Regions from separate parts of the Romboutsia hominis genome, predicted to be linked through region 3. Evidence: riboswitches for the same ligand, from Rfam matches in the RefSeq annotation. Region 3 holds a riboswitch; each other region holds the start of a gene.

Region 1 (11,012 bases), 1.3 Mb from region 3:
AAGAAAGAATGAACCACACATAATAACTAGATTTGTATTAGATTTAGCACAAGCATTCAATAAATTTTACCATGACAATGCCATATTAGTTGAAGATGTTGAATTAAGAAAAGCAAGACTTGCTTTAGTTGCTGCTACTAGACAAACAATAGAGAATGCTCTTAAGTTATTAGGTATGCATGCACCAGAAAGAATGTAATTATAATATTGATTAAAAATTAATATTATAATTTAGATATAATATACAGTGGTAGCTAAAACTATTGGTTCTAGTTACCACTATAATATTTTCTAATATATTTATTTTAAATTTATGTAAAAATATAATTAGTAATAATTTATATAGTTTATTAAATATAATTAAGTTTTAAAATGGCAGTGAAAAACTGTCTCTTTTTTTTGGTTAGTCAAAGCAAAGTATATTAAGTATAATAGATGATAACAATAAAGTAATATAGAGTTTCATATGAGAAAGGTTAAGAGTATGATAGCTAATACTACAATAGAAAATAATATAAAAAATGCATATATATCAGCATTTGAAATGAATGACAAATCATTAAAAGATTTAATAATAATAAATACAAAATGTCTTATTGATGATAAAATACAGAGATATGTATATATAGATAGCAATAGACTAAGAGATGAATTAATATACTATAAATTTTATGGAGAGAAGTTAAGTAGTAAAAATATAATAAATATATTACTTCCAGTAATACTTTCAAACACAAACGCAGATAAAAGTGAAGAAGTTGTTATTGATTTAGTGAGTAAGTATATAAGGTTTCTTAAAATAGAAGAAAATACATATGAGTATATATTAAGTGCTATTTGCTATAATATTATAATCCATAAATTAATAGAAAATAAAAATGTAGAATATGAAGAATTATTGCAAAGTGCAAAAGAAAAAATTATAGGATTTACAATGGAATTAGATAAATCTCAAGTAGTTAAGTTTCAAATGGAACGAATTAAAGCAATACAAATAATAGACAAGTATATAGATTTAAAAGTATATGAATACGAAGAAGATAAAGTATTAATAAATATGTTAAATGTATTGTATGATATATATATTGAAGATAGGGAAATAAGTGATAATGGAATATTAAGTATAAAAAAATCTATACTATCTATACTAAACTTCGAAGAGAATTTAAATATAAACAATATAGACTTCACCTTATCAATGGCTGAATATGTAATTAAACTAAGAAAATATATAATTAACAAAAAGATTTATAATAATCGTGTAGATCCAAGATCCCTAATTAAATTAGAAGTAGGGGAAATTACTATAGATCCGATATTTAATCAAATTGAAATTATAAAAAAAGATTTTAAAAATGATATTCTTGAGATAGGAGTCAAAGCTAAATCAGGAATATATAATCTTAAATTTAAAAAATCTTAGTTAGTATTTTCTAGGTAATTAACAAAATCTTCTTCGCTAGTGTTAGTTAAAAAGCATAGTTCTTTTATTATACTGTTTCTTAAATCTATAAATTCATTAAGTCCAGTATTTTCATTTGTATACTCTAAGGCTTTTATAATAAGCAATAAGTCCCTTTTTGATAAGGCATTGATAGATACTTGATCGATTAATTCCATAAAAAACTTCCTTTCTAAATTAGATATAATTATGATACTATTATTCTACAAAAAGGTTTAAAAAACCTTCTATTAAAGAAAAAAATGATAATATACTACATATAGTATTTTAACCTAAAATGTACAGAAAATCATAGCATAAATGAAAAAAGAGGTGAAATAATTGAAAATTTTATTAACAACGTTAAATTCAAAATTTATACATACAAATTTAGCAATAAGATATTTAAAAGAGTTTGTAAAAGACTTAGTAGAAGTAGATTTAAAAGAATATACAATAAATAATGATTTAGATTATATATTAAAAGATATACACAAACATGATTATGATGTAATACTATTTTCAACTTATATATGGAACGTAAACGATATAGTTAGATTATGCCATAATATAAAGAAAGTAAAGCCAAGTATAAAGATAGCTCTAGGTGGGCCAGAGGTAACTTATGATAGCGAAAGCTTTATGGAAAAGCACTCATTTGTAGACTATATACTTTATGGAGAGGGAGAATTAGTTTTTAGAGATTTGGTAATGTATCTAAAAGGACAAAAATCTTTAGAAGATGTAGAAGGTATAGTTTATAGAAATAACGATGAGATAGTTGTAACTAAACCTAAGGAATTATTACAAAATCTAGATGAAATACCTAGTCCTTATGATCATTTAAATCCAGCAGAATATGAAAATAGAATTGTTTACTATGAAACATCTAGAGGGTGTCCTTTTAATTGCCAATACTGCTTATCTTCAACACTTGAAGGATTAAGATATTTTAGTATAGATAGAGTAAAAAAAGATTTAAAGGCATTAATAGATGCAAGGGTATCTCAAATAAAGTTTATAGACAGAACTTTCAATGCTAACAAGAAGTTTGCACAAGAAATAATGAATTTCCTTATGGAAAATGACAATGGTTATACAACATATCATTTTGAAGTCACAGCACACTTATTAGATGAGGAAACATTAAACTTCTTAAAAGATTGCAAAGAAGGGTTATTCCAATTTGAAATAGGAGTACAAAGTACAAACCAGAAAACTCTTGATGCAGTTGGAAGAAGAGATGATTTTGAAAAATTATCTTATGCAGTTAAAAAAGTAGCATCGTATAGAAATATACATCAACATTTAGATTTAATAGCGGGACTTCCATATGAAGATTATGCAAGCTTTGAAAATTCATTTAATGATGTATTTAATTTAGGTATAGAGCATATACAATTAGGGTTCTTAAAGATGATAAAAGGAACTGGTATAAGAAATACTGCAAAAGAACATGGATATAGATACAAAGATTATACACCATATGAAGTATTATATAATGATTATATAAGTTATAGCGAAATGATAAAGTTAAAAGATATAGAAGAAATACTAGAAAGATACTATAACTCTAAAAACTTTGTATTGTCAATGAGATACATAATACATAATTATTATGAGCAAAGTCCATTTAAATTCTTTGAAGAATTTGCAACTTACTTTGATGAAAATGGGTATTTTGATGTAGCACAAGGTAAGAATCAATTATATAAAATATTATTAGATTTCTACAACGATAAGATAAATGATAAAAATGAATTATTTAATGATATATTAAAGTATGATTATATATCATTAGGTAAAACTTCAAATTTACCTCAAATATTCAATAAAGAAGATGTAGAAGATTTTAAAAATAGATGTCATATGTTCTTACAAAATGAAGATAACATATTAAAATATATACCACAGTTTGAAAATAAACCAGCTAAGCATATAATAAAATATGTTCATTTTGAACCATTTAGATTCGATATATTAAAGTTAAAAGAAGATATACATGCTGATATAAAAGAGATAAAAAATATAATTTTATTTGTCTATGATGATGATAACAAAGTTTTTGAAAAGTCAAAGTCATATAGTGTTAACATATAATATTAAATGCTAATTATTACATATTGGTATTATATATTATGAAAACATATCACATAAATTTTTAATGGGTATAAACATTAATAGATTAAAAATTATTATGTGAAGTTACAAAGGAGGAAAAAATGAAGTTTAAAATAGAAAAGTATTTATTAAAGAAAACAGAAGAATTATCTTTTATAACTATAAAACATGGTGGAGAATTTAACTTAGAAGGTTACACTATACCTAAGGGTGGATTAGATGTACCTATAAAAAATGAGGTATTAGTTAAAGGAATAAAAGAAAAGACAGCACAAGATAAGATAAATACAATGTCTATAGCAGATGCTATGATATATATAATGGGTATTGATAGCCAATTTAAGTATAATGAAGAATACAGAAAATTTTTAGATGCTTTTAGCAAAAAAGTAAATATAAATATAAAAGAATATATGGGCTATATGTCTAAAAAATACTTTGATATTGGTGAGATAACTGATTCGTTAATATACTTAAAAGCTATGATAAGTATGTATCCAAATGACATAGATGGATTATATCATTATTCAATAGTTTGCCAGGAACTAGCAAAGCAGTATCAAAAAGATATGGACAAAGAAGCTATGAATAAGTTTTTATTAGAAGCCTTAGAAAAGTTGGAAATGGTTATACAATTAGATGAAAACTTTGCTTTAGCTTACTATCATTTAGGATACCATTACTACAATCAAGGTCAATATTTAAAGGCTAGAGTTATATGGGAAGAAGCACAAAAATTAGGGTTAGATGCAGACTTAATGGCAGAGGTTCAAGAAAATATAGGAAAGATGGACTTTAAAGTTCAATATGAAGAAGGTTATAATTTAGTATTCCAAGGAAAATGTGAAGAAGGACTAGAAAAATTATTACCTCTTGAACAAGATCATCCTGATTGGTGGAACTTATTATTTATGATAGGATTAGCTTATAAAAATATGGGTGAATTTGAAGAAGCTAAGAAATATTTTGAAAAAATACTTATAACTAAACCACATCAAGTAGATACAATGGTTGAACTAGGCCTTTGTGAAGCTAGTATGTTCAATATAGATAAAGCTATAGAACACTTTGAACAAGCAGCTAAAATAAAAGAAGATCCAGAAATATTATGCAATTTAGGGATGGCATATCTAAACAAAGGTGATATAGATGATGCTATATATTATATAGAAAGAGCTTATGAATTAGATCCACAAGATGAAATTACAGTGGCATGTTTAAGAGAACTTGATAAATATAGATAAAAAATAAGTTAAAATTTACTATAAAAAAATCTAAAATTGACTTTAACTAAATTAAAGGGTATAATAAATCACTGAGATTATATAATTATATTCAAAAGTTAAAATTAGGAGCGAAGAAGTATACCTTGTATATGGGCACTTGAGGTATATGGAGTTAATAGTGCAACCGACTATTCAGATAATATTTAAATATTATTCGAATAGTCTTTTTTATTTTAAGATACAAGTTTATTGATAAGATATTAATGAAAATTAAATGAAAGCTAACAATTTTATATAGCATAAATGCGAACAAATTAAAATAATTAAAAGGACATAAATACATATAAGCTAAAAATAGGAATGAAGAAGTATACCTTGTATATGGGCACTTGAGGTATATGGAGTTAATAGTGCAACCGACTATTCAGATAATAAATCATTATTATCTTGAATAGTCTTTTTTATTTTAAAATAAAAGTTTATTGATAAGACATTAATGAAAATTAAATGAAAGCTAACAATTTTATATAGCATAAATGCACACAAAGCAAAATTATTAAAAGGGCATAAATACATATAAGCTAAAAATAGGAATGAAGAAGTATACCTTGTATATGGGCACTTGAGGTATATGGAGTTAATAGTGCAACCGACTATTCAGATAATAAATCATCATTATCTTGAATAGTCTTTTTTATTTTAAAATAAAAAGATTTAAAAAGGGTGGTGAAATTTATTGAAAAATAAATACAAGTTAGGAAAAAAAATAATATCGATACTTACGTCAGTACTAATGGTTATAAATGTGTTAATTAATACACATTTTGCGTATGCTGAAGAAGTTAAGACAGATAATCAAGGGGATACAATAGAAGTATCTATAACATGTGATAAAAAAGAGATTGAGCCTGGAGAAAAATTGAATTTTAAACTAGAGTATAAGGCTAAATATGGTCCAGGGAGTATAAAACCAGGTGATACTATAGAATTTGAAATGCCTAGTTGGCTTGAAAGATTTAGCTTTAAATTCCCCCCAGAGCATTTTAAAAGTGTACAAATGGAAGGTAATAAAGTAGTAGCAACTTTTGGGGATGATGTTTATGATGCAATAGGAGGATATGTTAATGTATCAGCATATGCAGATAAAACGGAAGAAGTAGATAATCAGAAGATAGAGGTATGGATTGATGGAAAACCAGTTACTAGCATAGAAATAGCTATAAAACCATCTAATGAAACAGAGCCTATAATAGATAGACAGATTCTTAAAACTATAAATAATTATGACCATGTAGATTCAGATGGAAATACGGTAGGAAATATATATTATCCAGTACTAGGAAAAACTCAACAATATAGAGTATATGTTAATGAGAAATTTTCAAATATATCAAATGCAGTATTAACAGATAATATGCCTGAAGGAATGGAGCTTATACCAAGTTCTGTAAATGTAATTAAAATAGAAAGAGATAGCGCAGAAACAGATGTCACAGATAGCTTAAATATAAGCAAATCATCTAATAGGCTTAGTATAAACTTTGGAAATATTAAAGATAAATATATTGTAACTTATAAGACAAAGATTACTCAAAATTTGAGTTCTTATAAGAATACAGCAGTATTTAATAAAAGCGATGGTAAGTTAAATAGTACTGTTATATTAAAACAAAAAAATGAAGCAAAAGATGTTATAAGTAAGTATAGTTATACCTCTGCTAAAAATTCAGAAGGTAAAAATGTAGCATCTATGAACGAAAATGTAAGATATAGAATAGATATTAATGAAAATAGGTCAAATCTTAAAAATGTAACTTTAAATGACTTTACACCTAAAGGAATGGAACTTTTAAAGGACAGTATAAGTATAGGTAAATACAATAAAGATGAAAGCTTTGAGTGGGTAACAGATCAATTTAAAGATAAAATAAACACTAATAATGGAAATTTAACTATAAATTTTGGAAACGTAGATGATTACTATATTGTTTGTTACGACATGAAGATTACAAATGTTGAAGATTCATACTCAAATACTGCAAAGTTATCATACAATGGAACTAGAAATAGTGTTGATGATACGGTTAAATATGAATACAATGCAGGAGCTATAAATGCTCACAAATCTGTTGATAAGACTAAATTAGAAAAAGATGATGACCAAAGTGTTGTATATTCTATAAACTTTGAGAGTTTTGGTGTATTCCAAAAGGGATATATAGATTTAGTAGATAAATTAGATCCGAACGTAAAGATCGTAAAAGTTGAAGTTCCAGATGCTTTTTCTAGTAAAATAGATAAAGCAAATAATACAGTCAATATTATCAATGATAAGGGACAAATAAATTACAAAGAAAATTTAGAAGTAAAAATATATACTGATTTTAGCAATGTAAAAGATGGAACAACTGTATCAAATATAGCTAAAATAAATGGTAATCCAAGTAATAAAGTTGAAACTAAAAAGGGATATGCTTTTGAAGCTATTAAAGTTGATAGTGAAAATAAGGAAAGTAAGCTTAGTGGAGCTATATTTAATCTAAAAGATTCTAATAAGAAAGTTATAGGAAAATTAACTAGTGATGAGAATGGATTAATTAAATCAGATGTAGATAATGTAGGAACATATTATTTACAAGAAGTAAAAGCTCCAGAGGGATATTCAGTAGATGGAAAAGACATAAAGTTTACTATAGAAAAAAGTGATATAGGAACTGTTAAAAATATAGGAACTATAACAAATGAGAAAACAAATGGAGAAGTAGAAATAAAGAAAGTAGATAAAGATAATACAAGTAAAGTGTTACCAGGAACAGAGTTTGAAATACAAACACAAGATGGGCAAAAGGTAACAACGATAATAACTGGAAAGGACGGAATAGCAAGAGCAAGTCTAAAGCCAGGAAAGTATAAAGCAGTAGAAACAAAAGCATCCAAAGGATATATATTAACAAATGAAGTACAAAACTTCGAAATAAAGTTTAATCAAAAGGAAGATGCAAAATTAGTATTTGAAAATGAGAAGCAAGAAATTCCTACTGAAAAAATTAACAATAAGTTAAATGAATCAGAGAATAAATCAAGTGGAGAAGTAGAAATAAAGAAAGTAGATAAAGATGATACAAGTAAGGTGTTACCAGGGACAGAGTTCGAAATCCAAACACAAGATGGGAAAAAGGTGACAACGATAATAACTGGAGAAGACGGTATAGCAAGAGCAACTTTAAAGCCGGGAGAATATAGAGCAGTAGAAACAAAAGCATCAGAAGGATATGTATTAACAAATGAAGTACAAAATTTTGAGATAAAGCCTAATCAAAAAGAAAATATAAAATTAGTTTTTGAAAATAAGAGGGAAGAATTGCCTGTAAAAGATACTAATAATAAGCAAAGTGAATCAGAAGATAAATATAATAATGATAATAAAGTAGTAGATGAAAAAACAAATGGAGAAGTAGAAATAAAGGAAGTTGATAAAGACAATCCAAGTAAAATGTTGCCAGGAACAGAGTTTGAAATCCAAACACAAGATGGAAAAAATGTGACAACAACAACAACTGGAAAAGACGGAACAGCTACAGTAAGTCTAGAACCAGGCAAGTATAAAGCAGTAGAAACAAAATCATCAGAAGGGTACCCATTAACAAATGAAGTACAAAATTTTGAGATAAAGCCTAATCAAAAAGAAAATGTAAAATTAGTTTTTGAAAATGAGAAAGATGAAGTGTCTGAAAAAAATACTAATAGCAAGACAAAGGAATTAGAGCATAAATATAATAATGATAATAAAGTATTAGATAAAACTACTAATACTCCTAAAACAGGAGAAGAATCTATAATAGGATATATTGCATTAGTTATATTAGCTTTAGTGGGGATTGTATTTATAAACAAGAGAAAGTAAATAAAAAAATAGTATTAGTGTATTATGCTAATACTATTTTTTTAATTTTATAGAATATTTAGACTATACTACTAGAAAACTATTTTAGTACTAAATGTGATATTATTTAAATATATATAACAAGGGGGAGTATGAGATGATAAAAGATTTACACGATATGTTAGACAAACTAAAGCAAGAAGAAAAAGTAATACTTTCAGTTGCAGCAGCAGAAGATAGAGAAGTTTTATTAGCTATAAAGGATGCAGTTAATAAAGAAGTTATACAACCTATATTAGTAGGACAAGCAGATAAAATAAAGTCTATATCAAATGACATAAACTTTGAGTTAGAAGGTATAACTATAATAGACTCGCCAAGTATAGAAGAAAGTGCAAAGATTGCCGTAGAGTTAGTGTCTAAACAAGAAGCTGATTTTGTTATGAAGGGATTACTTGATACATCAATACTATTAAAGTCAGTGCTCAATAAAGAGTATGGACTTAGAACAGAGAGTTTACTTAGTCATGTAATGATATATCAACTTGAAAACTACCATAAGCTTTTAATATTAACAGATGGCGGAATGAACATATCTCCAGATTATGAACAAAAAGAAAAAATACTAAAAAATGCAATACAAGCGGCAAAATGTTTAGGTGTGGATGAGATAAAGGTAGCATGTTTAGCAGCAAAAGAAAAAGTAAATCCAAAAATGCAAGCTACAGTAGATGCTAGACTATTACAAGAAGCTTGTAAAGAAGGTAAATTTGGAGAAGGTGTTATAGTTGAAGGTCCACTTGCGTTTGATTTAGCTATATCAAAAGAATCAAGTGAAATAAAAGGATTTAAAAGTGAAGTAAGTGGAGATACAGATATATTACTAGTTCCAAATATTGAAGTTGGAAATGGAATAGGAAAATCATTTACATATATGGCAAATGCGAAATCAGCAGGAATTATAATGGGAGCAAAAGCCCCAGTAGTATTGGTATCAAGAGCAGATAGTCATGAATCTAAGTTATATTCTATAGCATATGGAGCGCTTATTGCCAAGAGCATGAAATAATATATACAAATAATGCAAACAATACTATAATATAAATAGGTAAACGTTTTACAAAAATGATTTAAATTAATAAAAATGATTTAAATTAATAAAAATTTTAAATTAATATATAGTTTTCAAGAAATAATATTTGGAAAATATAAAATATACTTCTTATATAAAGTTTTATATAAGAAGTATATTTTATATAAAAAAATAACTTATATTGAGCAAACTAATTTTGTTAAAAAAATATTTAAAAGAATACCAAATTAACAAAATTTAGTATATAATCAAATTAGGGAATCAATAACTTTAGTCTTACAATGGACATAATTTTTTATCACCTCTAGGATTAAAAATCAAGGAAAAAGGGGATAGGAATATGGATAAAAAAATGATGACTATCGATTTGAACAGTCAAGCTATGTTAGATAAGGCTGCAAAAGATGGTGTAGAAACTATGTATGATAGAAAGCTTTCTATGAAGGCTCAATGTGGATTTGGTCTTCAAGGAACTTGTTGTAGAATATGTGCAGCTGGACCTTGTAGAATAACTCCTAAAACTCCACTTGGATTATGTGGAGCTGATGAGCATGTAATAGTAGGTAGAAACTTTGCTAGAATGGTTGCAGCGGGGACTGCAGCTCACTCTGATCATGCAAGGGGTATAGCTCATACATTATCTTTATCTAGCAGAGATGGAAACTACACTATAAAAGATGAAGTTAAATTAGTTAATTTAGCTAAAGAATGGGGAGTAGAGACTGAAGATCGAGATATATATGATATAGCTCATGAAGTTGCAGATATAGCTTTAATGGAGTTTGGTAAACCACATGGAGTATTAAACTTCTTAAGTCGTGCTCCAAAGCAAAGACAAGAAATATGGAAAAGATACGCAATAGAACCAAGAGCTATAGATAGAGAAATAGCCACAATAATGCACTCAACTCATATGGGATGTACAGCTGATATAGATAGTTTAATAAACTTATCAATGAGAACTTCATTATCAGATGGATGGGGTGGATCAATGATAGGAACTATATTCAGTGATATACTATTCGGAACACCAACAGTTAGACAATCAGAAGCAAATCTAGGAGTATTAGAAGATAATAAAGTAAACATAATATTACATGGACATGAACCATCATTATCAGAGATGATAGTTTTAGCATCTGAAGATCCAGAATTAGTAGCATTAGCTAAAGAAATGGGAGCAGATGGAATAAACTTAGCTGGTATGTGTTGTACTGGTAATGAGGTTACAATGAGACATGGTGTAAG
Region 2 (11,012 bases), 480 kb from region 3:
ACTGTATTACCATCTTTATCTACAAGTTTAACAGTTTTAGCTACATTTTTTCCTTCTCTGTTATATGCTTTAGAGTCAACTACAACTTTACCATTAGATGGAGTTAATTCTCCTACTGCAATAATTTGCTCTTTTGCATCTAATGTTTTAAGTTTTTTTAGATTTGCTAATGGTCTTAAATCTTTAACTTCATTATAGCTCATTTCTAGAGTCTCTAAGTTTCTAGCATGCTCTATACCTGTTAAATCGACAACACCAGATAACCTTAAAGTAGTTAAACTACGCATATCACCTAAAGTTATATTTCCGGTTTTTCCCAATTGATTTTGTATAGATTTAACTAAATATTTATCTGGAATATTAACAACTTCCTGTAGATTTATTTCTATTAAACCTTTTACATTATCTTGAAGTTCTTTTGTCATAGCGTCTATAGATTCTTGATTTGGTTTCTCTTCTGTTAATAATGCTTCAGCTTTAGCTATACTGTCTGCTAAAACTTGATAACTTTTGTCTGTATAATTATCCTTATCCAACTTCTTAGCTTCTTCTAATGCAGTAGTTAATTCTTCAGTATAAACTCTTTCAGTATTAACATAATGTAACTTAGCATCTCCCCAAGTAGCATGATCAGAACCTATTCCGTTTCCACCATCTTTAGCTATTAGTTTAAGTTCTTTAGCTCCTGCTAAGTCTACATCCACAAACTTTTGTGAATCTCTAGAATTCATTAAACCACTATCATAAACTTTTTCACCATCTACATACACTTCAAATTGTACACTACCTACTGAACCATACATAGCACGGTCTACTCCTACAAATGCACTAAATAAGTCTACATTTTTATCTGTTAAATCATATACTATTGTAGAGTTTGCATGAGTCCCAATTCCTTTATCATATACAACCTCTTGACCATCTTCTCCAGTAAGTTTTAACTTATTTCCACTTACTGCGTTGTCTTTCCTAACACTTTGCCAGCCTGAATTTGCAGACTTCCAATCAAAGTCACTCAAGTATTTAAAGTCTTCCATGTTTATTACATTTATAACTCTACTCTTCTCTACCTTATTGCCGTCTTTATCTGTTACACTATAAGTTATAGTATAGTTACCAACTCTATTAAAGTTAACTTTGTCTTGTCCAGTCACGACTACATTACCAGTTATGTCACCGTCTTCGGCATCTGTAGCTTTGTAAGTTCCAACTATGTCTTCTAAAGTTTGACCAACTTTAACAGTTTGAGACTTAGGTATAGTTAACTCAGGTTTAGCATTATTAGTTGTTAATTTAGGTTCTACAAATATACCGTGGTCTGAAGTATTTCCGTTTCCACCATTGTTAACTTCTAATCTAAGTTCTTTAACTCCTTTTACAGGAACATTTATATACTGCATATTATCCTCATGCTTTAATACTTTAGTTGTTGCTAAAGTCTTTCCATCGCCTACAATCTTGAAAGTTATACTTGAATTATTTTGAGCTTCTAAGTTCATGTCTACTCCAACTTTAACCTCAAAGTTATCATAGTTATGCTCACCTAAATCATAAACAACATTTCCGTTAGCATGTAATCTTATTCCCTTATCGTAGTCTTTAATCTCTCCTAAAATTCTTCCCTTTATAGAGTTATTACGTGATGGTTTACCCCAATCGGTATGTTCACTCTTCCACTCACTATCTGATAAGTAATCATATTTACTAACAACATTAACGTTCATTGTTTCTTTAGAAATTGCATCATTATCAGTTACCTCATAAGTTACTGTGTAGTTACCCTTCTTAGTAGTATCCACATCACTTGTGACCTTAATGTCTTTCAATTTATTACCATTGTAATCAGTTGCCTTAACATAATCTAAAGCATTGAAATTTTCACCTAAAGCTAATGTCAACCCTCCGACTGTTTCTAATATAGGTTGATGTGCCTTAACGCCTACACCTTCAGAAGGATTTAATTGAGTATCGTAAGCAACTACTTTATACTCGTGATTAGTACCTGGATTTATGTTAGTGTCAATGAAAGTATCTTTAGTAGTAAATCCTATCACTTTACCATCCCTAATTATCTCATATCCAAGAAGACTATTAGCATTGGTTTTATCTATTGATATATCTAATTTAACAGAAGTCTCTTGTGTCTTAACTTTAACTTTACAATCTACCTCGTTATTGAAACCTTCACCTTTGTTCAGATACTTATTATCATTTATATACCATAACTTCTTATCTGGCTTTTTGTACTGAGCCATATGCTTAGCAGTCTCTTCATTAACGTAGAAACCATGTCTAGCAAAATGTTCTTTTAAGTCTAATTGAAGAACATCTGATGCAACAACTGCCCAAGCTTCATGCTTGTTATTCCAGTCACCACCACCTATGTTTCTCTCTCTAAATTGTTGCTCAAAACGAGGCCAGAATGTATTATCATATAGTTGTAATTGCCATAATGGTGCCATATGAGTTAATGAACTAGTGTCACTTGCAGGGTACCACTCATTGTTAGAATAATCTTCTTTACTTACTTTAGGGAATATTTTACTCTCCCATAAGTTTTGTTGAGATATCTTACTAGCTTCACCTTTAATCATTTGGAAATGAAGAGGTAAAATATTATTAGTTATCTCAGGCATTGCTCTATTATTTGTATCAAGGTTGTGTCCTAATTCATGCATGAATCCCCAGCCAGTGTCAACGTTTAGAGCTCCACCTTGTTGTCCTTGGTTGTATCCAGTTATACCGTTTCCTGCATTCATGAATACTCCACCACTTAAGTTCTTAAGCATAGTTACATATCTAAAGTTGAAGTCCGAATGTATATCTTTAGAACCATCAAATCCCCAGAACTTCATTGCTTCCTTTATTACTTCGTCAGATCTATCTGCTGTATAACTAGGTACTTTATTATTTTCTGTATACCAATCTAAAGCATACGTTGCTCTAACGTTTACTAAAGCTTTATCTCCTAATACTTCGAATACATCAGGTAGTTTAGGATCTTTCTTTAACTTCTCAGTATATTCACGTAACTCATTTATTACCTGTTCATCATTATCTACACCTTTTACGAATTGAGGATAACTTACACCACCTATTATTCTTATCTTAGGCTTTCTTGCTTGTTGCTCTGGAGTATAAGGATTTGAAGCATATAATACTCCTGCTTTAGCAGTCCCTGGTCTTATATCATTTACTTCGACCTCAGGTATTGTAATTTCGTTCTTACCTCTAGTTAATCTTATATCTGCTAAACCGTTATGTCTACTATCCATTTGTTTAAATACTAAGTTAGGTACTGGGTCGCCTGGTTCTGTATCAACATACACAGTTATCTTTTCACCTGACTTAACTGCTAAACCTGTAGGTTGCCAATCTCTGAAATTCCATACCTTTCTCTTTTGACTTTCCTTTATAGCGTCTCCTCTGCTTTCTAATTCATAAACATGACCTTTATTCTTATCAGGAGATTTAATTAAATCTTTAGCCATGTCTATACTTTCCATAAGTTCTACTTTTAATGGGTGTGTTTTAACTTCTTTCTCTAAAGCTTCAATAGCTTCTAATGAATTGAATTCTGGGTTTAACTCATTCTTTAATTCATTTGTAAATAAGTTATTAACTTTATCTGAAACTATATCTCTCTTAAAGAACATTATTTCGTTTAGTGTAGCCCAGTTTTGGTTACTTTTAACCCACTTTAATTTCATTCTCTTAAATGTTGTAGGTTTGAATTTAGCTTCAACTAAACCAGAAGTACTGTCTGCTCTACCTGTAGCCACTAATTGGAAGTTATCACCTTTAGTAGCGTTAGAACCATATATCTCGAATTCCTCTAAAAATCCTTTTCTATCTGACTGTCTAGCACCATAAGCTATTCTGTCTACAGTTATAGGTTGTTTGAATTCTATAGTTACTTCATTAGACCATTCTTTATCGTTTCCTCTATTAGTCTCCCAGTAAGTGTCTACATTACCATCAACCGCGTTATTTATATGCTGTTGTAGATATTGCCCTGCATTATTACTTATACTCTTTATATTCTCGTAAGGTATTCTAAATTGTTTTACATACTCCGCATTATCCAGATGATTAAACTTCTTACTTGTAGCAACAGAACTCTCTACCTTGCCTTGTTCTATTAGAACTCTTGCATTGTATAAGTCCTCTTTAAAGTCTTCAAAGAATGGGTGTGTACTACATTCGTTCTCTAAAGCTTTTAATTTATCAACTGTATCAAACTCTTCACTTACTTTAGACATAGTATCATCAGTGAATAACCTTTGTATTTTATCTAGAGTTTGGTCTTGTTTATATAATCCGAACTCTGACGCTAAAGCCCAACCTTCATATCCTTGCTTATAAACAAACTTAACTCTTCTAGCTTGAGTTGGATTAAACTTTATAGATATAGAGTCTCCAGTTCTTGAAGCACTACCACTAGTTACTTTAGTAAATGTGTCTCCTTCACTAGTCTTAGAAGTATAGATATCGAACTTCTCTGCGAAACCTCTATCTCTCGGAGAATAATATACTATTCTATCTAAAGTTCTTATTTGGTCTAAAGTCATTATAACTTCGTTTGTATGAGTTTCGCTATTTCTAGCATCAGAATGCCAATTAGTGTTAGGATCACCATCTATAGCTTTATCTATAGTTTGATTTGACCAATGTCTACCGTTAGTAGTTATATTCTTTATATGACTATTATCTATCTTATAAGTCTTATCATACTCTGCTAACTCTGGAGTTCCAAAAGCTTTAAACTTCGAAACTTTAGCATCTGCATAAGTTACCTCGTTACCTTCTAATACAAGTTTAGCATCATCTAAATCTTCTTTGAACTTACTGTATAAAGGATGTGCCTTCGCTTCATTCTCTAAAGCAGTAAGTTTCTCTAAAGTCCCAAAATCAGGGTTTACTGTATTCTTATTACTGTCTGTAAATAGTTTATCCATTTTCTCTGATAAAGCATCTTCTTTATAGAACCTAGCTTCTGATATGAATGGTCTATTTTCATGGCACTCTTTAAATACAAACTTCAGTCTCTTAAAGTTTGTTGGGTTAAATTTAAATTGCATGAAGTCTTTAGTAACTTCTGCAGTACCGCTAGAAACTAATTTGAATGTATCCCCTTGAGAAGTTTCTGAAGCATATATTTCATACTTAGTAGGAAATCCTTTTTGATTTCCGCTTCTAGGTAATAATGCTATTCTATCAAGTTGTTCTATTTCATCAAAAGTGAATACCACTTCATTAGTGAAACCATTACCATTGCTTCTGTTTGTTTCCCAATGTGTATTAGGGTCACCATCATACATATATTCTATTTTTGTTGTAGAGTAAGTTCCACCATTTACTTGTGTATTAACGATGTGGTCTTTACCTAACATAAACTTGTCATCATAAGCTTTTTGGTTTTCAGTTCCATACCCTAATAACTTAGATACTTTAGTTTCAATAAAGTTAACCTCTTTGTTCTCTAGAACAAGTCTTGCATTATCTATATATTCTTTAAAGCTATCGCGGAATGGATGTCCTTCAGTTTCTTTCTCTAAAGTGTTTAATGCTTCAGGAGTTGCAAACTCTTTACTTACTTCATTCATGTTTGCATTAGTAAATAATCTTTCCATCTTATCTAGAATTCTATCCTCTTTATAGAACCAAAACTCTGCGGCACTTGCCCACTCGTCATGTGCTTCTACGAATTTGAATTTAACTCTCTTTGCTCTTACAGTATCAAATTTAAATTCAACCATTCCACCTGTAACTTTACTTCCTTCTATTTTTCCTGCTAGTTTAAAATCTTCACCTATTTCACTCTCTGAAACATATATCTCTGCACTAGTAGGATATCCTTTACCTTTAGCCCCGTCTTGTCTTGTAGCATAAGCTAATCTATTTATCTCGGCTATATCTTTAAACTCCACAATTACTTCATTTTTAAATTCATTTGTATTTCTAGTGTATGTTTCCCAATGTGTATTAAGTTTTCCATCTATAGCATTTTCTATCTTAGTTCCTGGGTAACTTCTTCCATTGTTTGTTATAGACTGTATCTCAACTCTATAAAGTTCATTATACTTAGCGAAGTTAGGATTGTTCTTAATTTTAAAATCACTAACTGTCATACTTTTAGAAACTTGTTCCTCTATCGCTAATGCTTTTTCCTTTATTACTTCGTTAGCAAAAACATTTAAAGCAGGTGTGCTGTTTGTTGCTATAACAGATATGGCCAATATTGATGCTATCTTTTTCTTCATAATATTCTCCCTCTTATATTATATGAATTTACAATAACTAAATATTTTACCCCAAATTTCAAAATATAGTCTTGCTATAGAGCTATAGTTGTTTTTATTAAATAAAAAACTACCCTTTATAAAGGGTAGTTGCCATCTAAAGTAAACATTATAAAACAATCTTACAATTATATCATAAGATAACTCTATAAAAACAAAGAATATCAATTCTTTGGCAACTGGCTGGCATAGTCTAATTTTACCTTAGCCCCTTTAGCTTTGCGTCGCTAGATTTCTCTAGGTTTGCTAATATGTAATTTTTAGTCATCTATATTAATTATACATAATTTTTTATAAATTAAAATAGTTTTTTTTAATTTAAAATAATTTTAATATATTTTTGAATATATTCTATTAAAGCAAATATTAATTATTACTACACAAAAATATTTATTAATTTTTATCTGTAATTAAGCTTCTGATATGAAATTTTTACCATTTAGGCTTTTTCCACTTATATTTATATATATGGTATAATAAGTGTAAAAATTTATACATTTTAATAAGGAGACATCTATGGATAAAATTGCACAAAACAGAGAATTTTTCAAAGCTGATTTTGAAATACTAAAACAGATAAAAACGGATAAACAAAAAGGAATACCCGCTCCTTCTTTCCAAAAAGAATATGATTCAAATTCTAATTTAATAGAGTTACCTCCTGTAAGCAAAGACATTTTAGTTAAACCTAACGTACTAGATTGTATAAATGATAGAAGAAGTATAAGAAAATATAGTGATGAAAAAATAAATTTATCTGAACTTTCGTATTTACTATGGGCTACTCAAGGAATCCAAACTGTAAAAGATAAATTTAGTGCCTTAAGAACTGTACCTTCTGCTGGTTGCACTCACCCATTTGAAACATATTTAATAATAAATAATGTTGATGGTTTAAAGAGTGGAGTTTACAGATATTTACCTTTAGAACATAAACTTTTATTTATAAAGACTTTAAGCAATATAGATGATGAAATAGATAAAGCAACTCCAAACCAACCTTTTGTTCAAGGTTTCGTATCTAAAAGTGCCGTTGTGTTTGCTTGGAGTTGTATTCCATATAGAAGTGAACATAGATTTAGTATAACTGCTCATAAGAAAATACTTATAGATATTGGACATGTTTGCCAGAATCTTTACATAGCATCAGAATCTCTTAATTACGGGACTTGTGCTATCGGAATATATGATCAGGATATAATTGATAATATGTTAGATTTAGATGGAGAAAATGAGTTTGTAATTTATATGGCTTGTTTAGGTAAAAAACTTTAATAAATTAGCTTAATTATTAATATAATTGTATTACTTTAAAGTAAAAATCTCAAAAATATCTTAAATTAAGATACTTTTTGAGATTTTTTAATTTTAATATTTTTAAATAAAGTATAGTATAAAGTACTTTATTTTGATATTTGACTTAATATATATGAGGTTACTTCATCAGGAGAAATATTTAAAATAATCGCAAATTATTCATTTAATAATCTTTCTGCTTCTTTCATAATATTATTATCTCCTTTAGAAATTATATTTCTCATTGAAATTTTATTATTATGTTATTAGAATAACCAGAATTTAATACATAAATTTATAAAATTGGAGCTTGGTTATTCATTGAATATCCATCATTTCTAACATCACTCATATCTAATGTATCATCTTTTATTTTAACCTTGCTAAGTTTTTTAACTGCTCCATAAGGCTCTCTTAATGAAAGTTTGTCTCCTCTTCCTGAAATAACCCATAAAATTTTATATCCTCTAGGTATTACTTGTAGCCTGTCTTCTCCTTTACCATCAGTAAAGTATACCAATAAATTAATTTTTTTATTATTAGCATATTCAAAAACTGGGCTAAATTTAGTTGATCCTCTTCTTTTAAGCCTTTCTTTTATATCTTTTACAGATTTGACTTTATACACACGTCTAATTTCATTATCACATTCTATGATTGTAATTTCATGGTTATAATTTTTTACTATATTAAGTACTTCCTTAATAGCTTGTTTAAATTCTTCATCACTAATACTTCCACTTATATCAAGTGCGACAGCTATCTCTGCTTTATGAGATCTCAACTGTCCCCTCAAATCTAATCTATTTGGCTGTCTTCTATTTCTTCTTGTTATAGTCTTCTTTTTATTGCTTTCGACTGTTCCCATCAATCTATTAAGATATAAGTTCCAAGGCAATTCACCTTTACTATTTTTAAGTGATGATATCATACCATCTAAGTATTCTGGAATTTTACCTTTTTGAGAATTATTAATAGCTTTTTGGGTAAATTCTTTAAGAGTTTCCTCATCTATATTACTAGAATCTTCCCAAATATCATGAGTTTTTTCTGGATTGTATTCAGTTTCTATATCATCAGACTGACGAGTATCATCTTCTTCGCCATCTTTATCTACTTCTTGTAAATCTAATTCAGTTTGAATTTTTTCTACATAGTATTCAAAAGGCTCATAAGGCTCAAGTTTTAAATTATATTTTACATTTACATTTTCTAAAGTAACAGCATATGGTGGTAAATTATTTAAATATTTATTAACCACTATATCCATCGCCATATTAATAGCTAATGTACTGTATTTTCCTTTTAATTCTCTTGCTCTTACTAAATGCATAGATATTACATGAAGAATTTCATGTTTAATTGTACTTTCCATTTGTCTCATATTAAGGTCTAAAAAAATTATTGGATTAAAGTATATGACATACTTAGCACCTTTAAAATTTATAGCAGTGGGACTACTTATATCAAATCTTATTTCTCTTGATGTTTGAAATAAAAAATATCCATAGAAATTATCTTTGTCTTCCATAAGGCTTAGATTAACTTTATCTACTAAACTGAAAAATTCATTTTTGAAATCTTGTGGTATATCTATCTCAAATTTTTCACCCTTGTGATTTGCTTTTAACATAGCATACGTATCTATAATTTTTTCTGTTTTATAATAAAGATCTCTTTTTTGTTTATCAAAGTAAGTTTCCATAGGCTATCCCCTTATTAATTTATAAGATTCGAAGTAAGCTTCTACAAATTCTTCATTTTCTATAGCTTTTTCATATACTTTTTTATAGCTATTTTTAATCTCTTTCATAATTCCTACCATTAAATCTATAGGGTATACTTTTAAAAACTGTACAAATCTATTAATATAATAGCTTGCCTCATAATCTTCATTTTTAATATTTGATTCTAAATCCCTTAAAATATTCATTACTGATAAATAAAGTCTTGTATGACTTTCATTTTTTACTTTTTCTATAACAGATTCACTTAAAGTTTCTCCACAAAAAACCTCTTCATAAGATATAAGTGGACTATAATCTGATTCAATAAAGTTTATAAATTCCTCTGCGATAACTTTACCTACATTTCCTTTTATAACATTTAAAAATACAGCCTTTGGTATTGAATCTTTTTGATCCTTATATACTTTGTAACTTTTAGAAACTCTTTCATAACTTCTTGGAGTTGCTGATACATCTCCTTCATTTATTTTGTGTAAATATTCTGGGAAGGTTGAAATAAACTCTATAACCTTTTGTTCAAGACCTTCACCTATTGCCCATTTTAGCCATTGATTATAATCAGACTCCATATTTAGCCATACAAATCTATTTTCTTGAGCTGCATCCATATCTACAACTTGATAATCAAAATCTGAACCATACTTGCTTGATGGATTCATTGCTGCTAAAATTTTTACATCATCATGTAACTTATATCCATTTATTTCTCTATTTAATATTAAGTTCATAAGCTCTTGTTGTACCGTATGCTCACAACGATTTATTTCATCTATAAATAAAAGAACATTTCTTCCTTTAGATATTTCTTCATCAATTTCCCTTAGCTTGTTATGAACTGCATATACTGTTGTTTTCTTTACTACTTCCTGACCATTAGAATTGCTTATTATATAAGATTCTACAGTTGGTAAGCCTCCTATTTCACCTTCTTTAAGTAAGTTTCCATCAATAACAATTAAACTCCACTCATTTTCTTTAGCAAGCTTTTTTGCTAATGCAGTTTTTCCTATTCCACTTTCGCCAACTACTAGAGGTACTTCCCCAGTAGCTAAAACTAAGTCAACGCTTTTTAATGTCTCTATAAAATTCATTTTTTATTTCTCCTATATCATCTTAAGTTTTTCATCTACAGCTATTTTTTTAGCTTTTTTACTTCCGTATTTATGAATGAATATTATCTTATCCATGGATATATTATCATTATTTTTATCTATAGTTTTACAGTTTAAAAAATCTCTAACATATTTTTCTTCAATATCTTCCTTTGATAGCATTTCTTTTAACACTTCTTCTAATTCTTCTTTAGATATCTTATTTGAAATATATTTAATAGTTAAAATATTTACCTTTAAAAATTCTAACATTTTACTTTTATCCAAGTTTTTTATAAATCTAATAGCCGATTCATTGCTTTTAATAGCTAAAATCTGTGCATTATAGCTAGGTGAATCTATATATCTTAATGCAGTATAATTTATTTTTACAGCCTCTTCTTGAACACTTTCATAAGGATTTTTTATATATTTTAATGAATCATAATCTTTCCTTACTGCTAATAATTGTAGCTCCTCATTTGGATTTTCAACATATTTAATAGCCCATCCAGCTTTATCTATAGCTAATTTAATTACCTTATCAGTTGGATTTTTAATGCACTCTAAAATAG
Region 3 (11,012 bases):
ACCTAGTTATTACGAAGCTTTTCAAATATCTGATGCACTAATAACAGATAGGTCTTCTGTATTAATTGAATATATGGCTACAGGAAAACCTGTTTTAATATATGACATAGAATTAAACAGAGAATACTATCATGAAAAAGTATTTGATATATTTTCTAATTATATAGTTGGTGAAGATGAAATGACTGTAGATAAATTTATAGATTTAGTAGTCAATAAAAAAGATTACAAAAAAGATAATAGAATTAATGCACTAAATACTGTTCTTTCAAATATTGATGGTAGTTGTGGAGAACAAGTTCACAAACATATAAAGCAGTGTATTGAAAATAATTATTTTTAAAATTTCACAATGATATTAAATACAAAAAGTCATGAATAACTTATTATATTAAGTAACTATTTTTACAAGACTTTTTGTATTTTATTATTAAAAATATTAAGTATTAATTAAAACAGGTATATAATTTTAACTATAAGAGTATTTATAATAATTAATAGTTTTATACATATCCCGATAAGTTCATAAAATAAATCTAAATTAAAAGTAGTTAAATTACTACTAAAGTCTTTAATCATTTTTCAAAATCATGAATTTTTATAATATTATATGAACACAATATTAAATTTTCTTTAAAGAAAGAATAAATTTTAATATTGCAAATGTTATAAAATTTATCTAAGTAAAAACTAACTTTACTATACATTTTGTTAGTATAATAAGCTTTGATTTATTAATAAGGTAGATAAGTATCATAAGAAATTTTATTAATATAATTGAGTGTTAAATCAATATTTATATCAAAAATATCTTTAGGAACTAATATAGATATAAATGTATTTAATTTTCTGGTTTTAATATTTTGAATTTATAAATAAAATTACAGTCATAATTGAAAAAAATAGGAATATTATCTAAATTTATAATATTTATGAATTAATCTGAATAAGGATGTTTAAGTTAAAAATTTTTAGTGATGTAGAATTTATTGTCTAATACATAATTTGTATTATTTTAATAAAAAATATAAAGTTCTAATTATATCAGCCGTATAATATAAAATACAATATAAAATATAATATAAAATAAAATTACACTTTGTGATTTAACAAATAAGTTTAAATGTATTTTTAATATTAGTTTGAAAAAAAATAGTAAGAAAATACAAATAAAAACTTGATTAAATGGTAATTATACTATAATATTTAGTGTATGGAAAAAAATGTCGAAAAGTGTAAAAAAAGAACGAAAAACAACGAAAAACAAAATAGGCAAGCTAGAGAAATCTAGTGACGCAAAACTATAGGAGCTAAAGTAGAAACTATGCTAGCCAGTTGCAAAAAACTGTGTGTTTTTGTTTTCGATATATAAGGTTTATAATTTTGGAGAATTATGAATAATATATAAATTATTTTGATTGTTTGTGTCCAAATTATGCATCTCTATTTATCGACGCTGATATTATATAACTCTCTTTAGAGTTATTTTTTTTTGAAGAAATAATATTTTAATAAATCTAATAATTCAATTATATTATCAAAGTTCATTATGTATCTTACATTTTTTATTATAGGAAAAATTATGTAATAGTATAAATTATATAGAAAAAAATAAGTAAAAGTTTACAATTAAAATGATAAGAAAATTAAATATAAGAAAACGAATAATAAATATATTGATTTAATTTTATATCTAAAATAATCAAATTCTAGCAATGATAGTATGCTATGTAGTATACAAAATTACTCTTTATAGAGTGGTTTTTTGATTTATAAAATTAATGGAGGAGAGTAATATGGAAATCTATAATTTAATGAAAATGGGATTAGATGCTACACATTTAAGGAGTAATGCCATTGCAGAAAATATTGCTAACATAAATACTCCAGGGTATAAAAGAAAGTATGTTAGTTTCGAAGATACTTTAAAGAATAAACTAGAAATTCCTAGTATAAAGTTAAAGGTTGATAAGGAATCTGTGGTCAGAGAAGATGGTAATAACGTTGATATTGAACATGAGAAGGTTAATCAAGCAGCTACGACATTAGAATATAATGCGTTAGTAAGTCTTACAAATATAAAAATCGCTATGACAAAAAGTATAATATCTGGGAGGTAAATAAATGAGTGTTTTTAGTGGTATGAGAATTAGTGCAAGTGGTCTGACAGCAGAACGTATGAGAATGGATATAATATCTTCGAATGTTGCTAATATGCAGACTACAAGAACTAAAAATGGAGGAGCATATAGGAGAAAAGTAGCTAGCTTTGAAGAAAATTATGATGAAAAATTAGGGATGTTAGGTGTTAAAACAAAAAAGATTGAAGAAGATAAATCTCCTCTCAGAAAAATATATGAACCAAATCATCCTGATGCAGACAAAGATGGATATGTAGAATATCCAAATGTAGATTTATTAGCTGAAATGTCAGATCTTATAAGTGCATCGAGAGCTTACGAATCTAATGTAGATACTTTAAATGCTCAAAAAAATATGATATCTAAAGCTTTAGAGATAGGTAGATAGAAAGTAGGTGGTTAAATGACAGGAATAAGCAATATAAATATTAATTCTGATATATTCTCTAATGCTATTAATAATAAGACTACATATAAAGTTAAAGGAAATGAAAAGCCAGACAAGCAATTTGAAGATGTTATAAAGAATGCTATAGGTAAGGTAAATGATAGTATTATAAATTCAAATGAAAAGATAGAAGCGCTTATAAAAGGTGAAGATGTTTCTATGCATGATGTTATGCTATCAGCACAAGAATCTCAAATGTCAGTGCAACTTATGATTGAGATTAGAAATAAGTTATATGATGCTTACCAAGAAATTAATAGAGTGCAATTGTAATTCCTTAATAAGGAGCAGATAGATGAATTTTAAAGAGATAATAGAAAAAATAAAAGATTTTATAAAAACAAGAAAAGAAAAATTTAAGGAAATGAGAAAAGAAAAGAAAATAGCCATTATAGTTGGAGTGATTGCAATTATATTAGCTATAATATTTGGAATTAAGTATAAAAATGATAATAAATATGATGTTCTTTTCTCGGGTTTAGATTCAAATGATGCATCTGTTATAACTAAAGAACTAGAAAAAGAAAAAATTGAAACGAAAATAGAGGGCGATAGTATATATGTACCTAAAGATCAGGTAGATAAGTTAAGACTTGAACTATCTGGAAAAGTTTCAAATGGTTCTAAAGGATTTGAACTTATGGATGAAGGATCATCGTTAGGTCTTACAGATGAAGAATTTGAGGTAAAAAAACAAAGAATGATTCAAGGTGAACTAGAAAAAACTATAAAAACTTTTCCGCAAGTACAAGATGCAAGAGTTCATATAACAGAAGGTGAAGAATCTGTATTTGCTAAAGAGAGCATACCTGGAAAAGCAGCCGTTTATGTAGATTTAAATGTAGGAGAACAATTAAGTCAAGAACAAGTTAAATCTATAATATCTTTAGTATCCGCAAGTACACCAAATATACCGAAACAAAATGTTGAGGTAATCAACCAAAATATGGTCTTATTATCAGAAGGAATATTTGATGAAAATGGAAAATCAAATTCTAGCGATAATTCTAATGGGATTGATATTGCAACTAAGGCAGAAAGAGATCTAGATAAAGGATTAGAAAGAGATATAGTTAGATTACTTGAACCTATATTTGGAGAGGGAAAAGTAAGAGCAACTGTTAATGCTGATTTGAATTTTGACACTAATGAAAAAACTCAAACGATAATAGATCCTAACAAGGTTATAGTAAGTGAGTCAAAAAGTGAAAATAAATCTACAGAGCCAGTAAATACAGGTGGTACTGTTGATAACAATATGAATAATAAAGGCAATGTAAATGATGGAACTACTGAAAGTAAAAGTGAAGATATAAAGTATGAAGTAGGAAAGACAGAAATTAAAACTGTTAAGGCTCAAGGTGAATTAAATAGAATAACTGCTTCGGTTGCTATAGATGGCAAATTAGATGCGGGAGATATTAAAGACGTTAAAGATATGGTATCTAATACCATTGGTGTAGAAAAAAATAGAGGCGATGATGTAGTAGTTGTTGCTATGGACTTTGAAGCAAATGCTAAAAAGAATCTAAAAAATGCATTAGGTGATGAAGATGAAGTGGCTAAGTTATTAAAAACAACAGGATATATAGTAGCCGGATTATTACTAGTTATAGTAATAGCACTTATAGCTATATTTGTTATTAAGAAAAAGAATAAATCTAAAGAAATTGATGAAATAGATGAATCTAATGAAATAGATATGATAAATCAAAAGCTAGAAGAAATGGAAAAACATAGGCTACACAATTTAGAAGATGATGAAGATAATATGACTTTAGAGGAAGAAGTTAAGATATACGCTTCAGAAAATATAGAAGAAGTTACAGAATTAATAAATAATTGGTTAAATGAGTAAAGGGTGGTAGTTTGTTTTGGAAAATGAAGTTACTAAATCAGTAGAGAGTACTAAATCAGGAAATGCATTTGATTTAGGTGATATACCTAAAGTGAGAAGAGTTACTGGTGCTAGAAAGGCAGCAGTACTCTTAATGACATTAGGGACTGACGTTTCAGCGGATATAGTTAAAAATCTATCTGATAAGAAAATACAAAGAATCGGTGTAGAAATAGCTAATATACACACTGTCAACGCAAGAGAAAGAAGAGAAATTCTCCAAGAATTTATAGAACTAAATAAAGGAAAAGAATTTGTGTTAAAAGGTGGTATAGACTATGCAAAATCACTGCTTAATGGAGCTTTAGGAAACCAAAGAGCTAATAAATTAATAGAAGGAATTAGATATGATGCTTATACAAAACTGTTTATGGCAGCGAGAAAAGCTGAACCAGAGCAGATATTAGCATGTATACAAGGTGAAAGTACACAAACTATAGCTATAATCTTATCTCACATACAATCAGACAAAGCAGCTTTGATATTAAGTGAGTTACCACCTAAGATTAAAAATGAAGTTTCACTAAAAATAGGATCAACATCATCAGTATCACCAAGTGTAATAAAGGCCATTGATGAAGCTGTAGAAATGAAATTATCAAAACTTGGACAAAGAGAAATGGAAAGTTCTGGTGGTGTTGATAGCTTGGTTGAAATACTTGGTAATGTAGATAGAAAAACAGAAAAAAGTATTATAAGTTACATAGAAGAAAGAAACAATGAATTAGCTGAGGATATAAAGGCCAATATGTTTATATTTGACGACATTGTAAGGCTTGAAAATTCTACTATTCAGAGAATTCTTAAAGAGGTTAATGTTAAAGATATTGCATTTGCTCTTAAGGGAGCATCTAAGGAAGTATCAAATGTCATATTTAGAAATCAATCTCAAAGGGCATCACAAGCTCTTAAAGAGGAAATTGATTTATTAGGAAAAATAAAAATATCTCAAGTAGAGGAAGCACAACAAAATATAGTTAATGTTATAAGACGACTTGAAGATATGGGTGAAATAACTTTAACAAGAGGATCAGATGATGAGTTTATCATGTAGTAACATAATAAAGGCTAAAAATGTTAATTTAAAAGGCGTAAAAACAATAAATAACCTCTCTCAAATTGAAAGTGAAGAAGAAAGAAAGCTTAGAGAAGACTTAGAAAAAAAATTAAGCGAAAAAAAAGAAGAAATAAATATTAAGTTACAAGAAGCTCAAAAAGAATATGATGACATTATAGACAAAGCTAAAGCTGAGGCAAGTCAGATAATTGAAGAAAGCAAGTTAGAAAGAGAAAATATAGAAAAAAAAGCTTATGAAGAAGGATACAATCAAGGCCTTAAAAACGGATATGAAGATGGATACAAAGAATCATATGAAGAAAATATAGAAAAGGCAAAAAAAGAGTCTGAAGAAATTGTAAATAATGCCAGTAAATTATTGATACAAGCCAAGGATAAAGTAGCTGAGTATATGAATCTAAATAAAGAAGAAATACTAAAAATTAGTATAAGTATAGCTCAACAAGTTCTAAGGGATGAATTCAAATCAGAATCATCTATGAATACTTTATTAACTAAGATAATTGAAGAGTATGAACTTAAGGAAAATATAGTGATAAAAGTAAATCCTTTATATAAAGATAGCTTAAATAATGAAATATTAAGTTTAAAAGAATGTAATAAACTTAAAGGCGACGTATTCGTTTTAGAAGATGAATCTATAGATATTGGAAATGCTATTATAGAGAATATAAAAGGAAGAATAATAGTAGGTGTAGATGCTGTAATAGATAAGGTTAAAGAGGAGCTATTATGATAGACATAGATTTTGAAAGAATACTTAGTAGGATAAAGGATATGCCTACTGTTATATCTGAAGGAAAAGTAAAAAAAGTTATAGGTCTTACAATAGAAGTCGAAGGTATAAAAGGATTTGTAGGTGAGTTATGCTCTGTATACAATAATTTAAATACCCCTATAAATTGTGAAGTTGTAGGTTTTAGAGATGGAGATGTAATACTTATGCCTCTTGGTGAGTTAACAGGAATTGGACCTGGTTGCAAAGTAATTGCACAAGGAGTACCACTTAGTGTTAAATGTAGTGATGAACTTTTAGGAAAAGTACTTGATGGCATAGGGAATCCAATAGATGAAAATATGATTTTACAAGGTGAGAGATATAGTTTATTTAATGAACCACCAGATCCAATGAGAAGACCTCGAATAACAAATATAATGCCAACAGGAATAAGAGCAATAGATGGATTTTTAACTTGTGGAGAAGGACAGAGAATAGGAATATTTGCAGGTAGTGGAGTTGGTAAAAGTACAACTTTAGGAATGATGGCAAGAACGGCAGAAGCAGATGTAAATGTTATAGCCCTTATTGGAGAAAGAGGAAGGGAAGTTTTAGACTTCATTGAGAGAGATTTAGGTGAAGAAGGCATGAAGAAGTCGGTAGTTGTTTGTGCTACATCAGATAAATCACCTTTAGTAAGATTAAAGGGAGCACTAACAGCTACATCTATTGCCGAGTACTTTAGAGATAAAGGTAAAAAAGTAATATTAATGATGGATTCTGTAACAAGATTTGCTATGGCTCAAAGAGAAGTTGGATTAGCTATAGGAGAACCGCCAGCACAAAAAGGATATACTCCTTCCGTATTTGCTATGTTACCAAAGCTTATGGAAAGGACAGGAATGTCTGAAAAAGGATCTATAACAGCTTTTTATACTGTTTTAGTTGATGGAGACGATTTTAATGAACCAATAGCAGATACTGTAAGAGGAATACTAGATGGACACATTGTTTTATCTAGGCAATTAGCACATAAAAATCATTATCCAGCTATAGATATATTAAACAGTGTAAGTAGACTTATGAAAGAAATTGCAGATGATAATCATAATAAAGCTGCATCATTTGCTAGAGATATACTTGCTACTTATAAAGAAGCTGAAGATTTAATAAATATTGGAGCTTATGAAGAAGGTTCAAATAAAAATATAGATATGTCTATTAAATATATAGACAGAGTAAATGATTATTTAAAACAAGGTGTTAATGATAGTACACCATTTAATGAAAGCAAAGAGTTATTAATTAATATGTTCAACTAAAGGAGACTGATGTAAGTGAGTAAGTTCAAATTCAAACTTCAAAAACTGCTAGATATAAAAGTAAAAGATGAGGAAGAAAGTAAATTAAGATATACACAAGCTCAAAATCAAAAAAGAATAATAGAGAATAATTTAAGGAATTTAGAAAATTCTTATAAAAAATACTCAGATATAGGAATGTCTAAAGATATAATTAGTCAAAAAATTACTATTAATTATTTAGCAGCACTTACTCAATCTATAAAATTAACTAGTGAAGATTTGAGAAAAGAAGAAATTAATGTTTCTAAAGCAAAAAAAGATTTTATAGAAAAACAAATAGATAGGAAATCTTTAGAAACCCTTAAAGAAAACGAACTTAATAGATTAAAAAAAGAAGAAGATAGATTAGAACAATTAAAAAATGACGAATTTGCATTATATGCATATATAAGAAATAGAACAAATATATCATAAAGGTGAATTAATATGAATTTAAATATGTCTATAAAAGCAATGACTAATGCAAAAGAAAATACTTTAAAAAAAACAGAGGGAAGTAAAGATATAGTCAATTGTTTTTTTGGCGAAATAGAATCAAAGCTTGAAGATATGAGTTTAAATTTCAATACAGATGAATCTAATAAAAAAGACATTGATTTTAATCTCCTTCAAAATATAATATTTAACCTTAAATACATATATAATTTCGTAAATGATGAGTTAAAAGAAGGTAAAGATGTAGAAGGGTTAAATGAAAGTATCAATAATATACAAGTTATTTTTGATTCTATGAATATAGATAAAAATAATTTAGAAATAAATATAAATAATAAAGAAGGATTAGAAACTTTAGAAAATACTTTAGGTGAAATTGAATTTAAGTCTAATTTATTAAGTAACAATGATAAAGATAAATTAAATGATTTATTAGAGAAAATAAATAATGATACAGAAAATATAATAAAAAAATTTGATATAAACGAAAACAAAAGTAGTAATAATATCAAATCAAAACCAACTTCAAATAGCAATGAATTATTAAATAATGATTTTGAAGATACTAAAAATTATAAAAAAAATGACTTAATAAAGGAAACTAAGTATAGAGAATTAGAAATTAATTCATTAATAAATAAAAAAAACTTAAATCAAAGTAGTAGTTTAGATAACAATGATCTACAAATAAGTAAGTTAGAAGACATCCTTAATAAAGGAAGCATAGGAAATCTAAATACAAATAATATTTTAAAAAATGAAAATACATATAATTTAAATGATAGCTCAGTTAAAGAGATTAGAAAAATATTTATAAATGAAGATATTATAAAAACAGTAAACTACTTAAAAAGAAGTGGTAATGAAGAAATAAAAATTAAAGTTAATCCAATAGAATTAGGAGAGATGACTATAAAACTTATAAAGCATGGAGAAGAAAATAGTTTATCTATAACTGTTAGTAAAAATAATATATTTGACTTGGTAAATAAAAATATAAATGATATAACTAAACATTTGAATGATATGAACATAAAAGTAAAAGATGTATCAATAAATATAAATTCAGAAAACCAAAATGTATTTTCAGACAATCTAAACCAAAATTTTAATAATAAAAATAGCCAGCAAGAAAGACAGAAAAATAACCAAAGACGTATAAGAGATATTATGTTAGAAGATATAAATGAAATCTCTAATATAGAAGAAGATAATCTAAATATATTAGTATAGGAGAATATAAAATGAGTGGATTAGTAAGTATGAATAAACCAGATATAATAGGAAGTCAAAAAGTACCTAAAAATCAAAAAAGTCAAAAAACAGAAAATAACACTCCTATAATAATGCCGGGGGAAGAAAATAACAAAGAATTATTTTTAAAAATGCTAGTTGCTCAAATGCAAAATCAAGATCCTTTTAATCCTCAAGATCCCACTCAATATGTAACACAATTATCTCAATTTACTATGCTAGAACAGACAATGACTCTTAATCATAATATGAAACAAATGATGGGAATGACTAGTGGGTTATTAACTAATTCAGCATTAAATTCTGCGACATCTTTAATAGGTAAGGAAGTCGAAATGAATGCCACAAAATTAGATGAAAGTTCAAATAACACAAAGTCAGAAAATAAAACTATAAAAGGTATGGTAGAAGGTGTTCATATAAAAGATGGGACTGTATATATGGACGTAAAAGATAAAGATACAGGCGAAGTTGCATCTATTGAATATGCAGCTTTAATGAAAATAAATGAAAAAAATTAGAAGTTAAGGGAGATTAGTTTTATGTTAAGATCAATGTACTCAGGAATAAGCGGTATGAAAGCAAACCAAACTAAGATGGATGTTGTTGGTAATAATGTCGCGAATGTTGGAACAAGTGCATTTAAAAAAGAATCTGCAAGATTTTCTGATGCTTTAAACCAAACATTTTTATATGCAAGTGCTCCAGGTGGAGTAATTGGTGGAGTAAACCCTGGACAAGTTGGTATAGGTACTAAAGTTAGTGGTATCTTTAAAAATATGATACAGGGACCAATACAACCAACAGGAAGACCAACAGATTTAGCTATGGATGGAGATGGTTTTTTTACAGTTCAAACAGGAGTTAATCAATATGCATATACAAGAGATGGATCATTTAGTCTAGATTTAAATGGTAATTTAGTAACAGCTGATGGTTATAAAGTATTAGGAGAGGATGGAAATCCTATAGAAATACCAAAGGCAGTAGATGCAAATGGAAATCCAGCACCAGATGGAGCTAAGAATGTTAAAAAGGTATTATCTTTTAATATAGATAAGGAAGGTAAAATATCTTATTTATTAGAGGATGGTACAAAAATGCCATTAGTTGATAAAAATGGAAATATAGTTAAAGGAACACAGCAAAAACTTAAAATAGCAGTTTTTCAAAATCCAGAAGGATTAAAGTTATTAGGTGGAAATCTTTATTCAGAATCTGCAAACTCAGGACAACCGTTAAAGACAGCTGTTCATGGTCAAATTAACCAAGGAGCCATAGAAATGTCTAACGTAGATTTATCAGAAGAATTTACAGAAATGATAGTTACAACAAGAGCATTCCAAGCTTCTAGTAAAGTTATAACAACTAGTGATGAATTATTACAAGAGATAATAAACCTTAAGAGATAAAAGAGGAGAAAGATAAAGAAATGAAAAAGCTTGATATTTTAACACCAATAGGACTAGTGCTAGCTTTTGCTCTTGTAATGTTTGGAATATCTATGGGTGGGACTGGAATCAAACCATTTATAGATATGCCTTCTTTAGCAATAACATTAGGAGGATCATTTTCTGCAGTATTAGTAACATTTTCGGTTGCTGATATAAAAAAGATTCCTAAGTACTTTAAGTTATGTACAACATCAAACAATTTATACAAGATGGATTTAGTAGA

The links. Region 3 has a riboswitch for cyclic di-GMP ahead of FRIFI_RS03600 (flagellar basal body protein). Riboswitches for the same ligand answer to the same signal wherever they lie in the genome.
Region 1: linked by a shared signal. The riboswitch ahead of FRIFI_RS12405 (SpaA isopeptide-forming pilin-related protein) and the one ahead of FRIFI_RS03600 (flagellar basal body protein) in region 3 are both predicted to bind cyclic di-GMP.
Region 2: linked by a shared signal. The riboswitch ahead of FRIFI_RS01350 (NPCBM/NEW2 domain-containing protein) and the one ahead of FRIFI_RS03600 (flagellar basal body protein) in region 3 are both predicted to bind cyclic di-GMP.

What each region holds. Positions count from the first base shown of each region.
Region 1 covers NZ_LN650648.1:2,546,058-2,557,069, reverse strand. The annotation lists gene argS (arginine--tRNA ligase) at 1-199, shown strand, start outside; gene FRIFI_RS12425 (hypothetical protein) at 467-1,423, shown strand; gene FRIFI_RS12420 (hypothetical protein) at 1,420-1,620, opposite strand; gene FRIFI_RS12415 (B12-binding domain-containing radical SAM protein) at 1,784-3,541, shown strand; gene FRIFI_RS12410 (tetratricopeptide repeat protein) at 3,664-4,806, shown strand; cyclic di-GMP riboswitch class II at 4,904-4,986, shown strand; cyclic di-GMP riboswitch class II at 5,136-5,219, shown strand; cyclic di-GMP riboswitch class II at 5,369-5,452, shown strand; gene FRIFI_RS12405 (SpaA isopeptide-forming pilin-related protein) at 5,525-8,692, shown strand; gene FRIFI_RS12400 (bifunctional enoyl-CoA hydratase/phosphate acetyltransferase) at 8,829-9,740, shown strand; gene cooS (anaerobic carbon-monoxide dehydrogenase catalytic subunit) at 10,105-11,012, shown strand, end outside.
Region 2 covers NZ_LN650648.1:286,792-297,803, reverse strand. The annotation lists gene FRIFI_RS01350 (NPCBM/NEW2 domain-containing protein) at 1-6,263, opposite strand, end outside; cyclic di-GMP riboswitch class I at 6,474-6,560, opposite strand; gene FRIFI_RS01345 (SagB/ThcOx family dehydrogenase) at 6,819-7,577, shown strand; gene FRIFI_RS01340 (vWA domain-containing protein) at 7,894-9,303, opposite strand; gene FRIFI_RS01335 (ATP-binding protein) at 9,307-10,437, opposite strand; gene FRIFI_RS01330 (hypothetical protein) at 10,450-11,012, opposite strand, start outside.
Region 3 covers NZ_LN650648.1:769,197-780,208, forward strand. The annotation lists gene FRIFI_RS03595 (CDP-glycerol glycerophosphotransferase family protein) at 1-343, shown strand, start outside; cyclic di-GMP riboswitch class I at 1,262-1,343, shown strand; gene FRIFI_RS03600 (flagellar basal body protein) at 1,797-2,120, shown strand; gene flgC (flagellar basal body rod protein FlgC) at 2,125-2,529, shown strand; gene fliE (flagellar hook-basal body complex protein FliE) at 2,545-2,862, shown strand; gene fliF (flagellar basal-body MS-ring/collar protein FliF) at 2,885-4,447, shown strand; gene fliG (flagellar motor switch protein FliG) at 4,464-5,540, shown strand; gene FRIFI_RS03625 (FliH/SctL family protein) at 5,521-6,300, shown strand; gene fliI (flagellar protein export ATPase FliI) at 6,297-7,604, shown strand; gene fliJ (flagellar export protein FliJ) at 7,620-8,060, shown strand; gene FRIFI_RS03640 (flagellar hook-length control protein FliK) at 8,073-9,314, shown strand; gene FRIFI_RS03645 (flagellar hook assembly protein FlgD) at 9,326-9,856, shown strand; gene FRIFI_RS03650 (flagellar hook-basal body complex protein) at 9,878-10,747, shown strand; gene FRIFI_RS03655 (motility protein A) at 10,768-11,012, shown strand, end outside.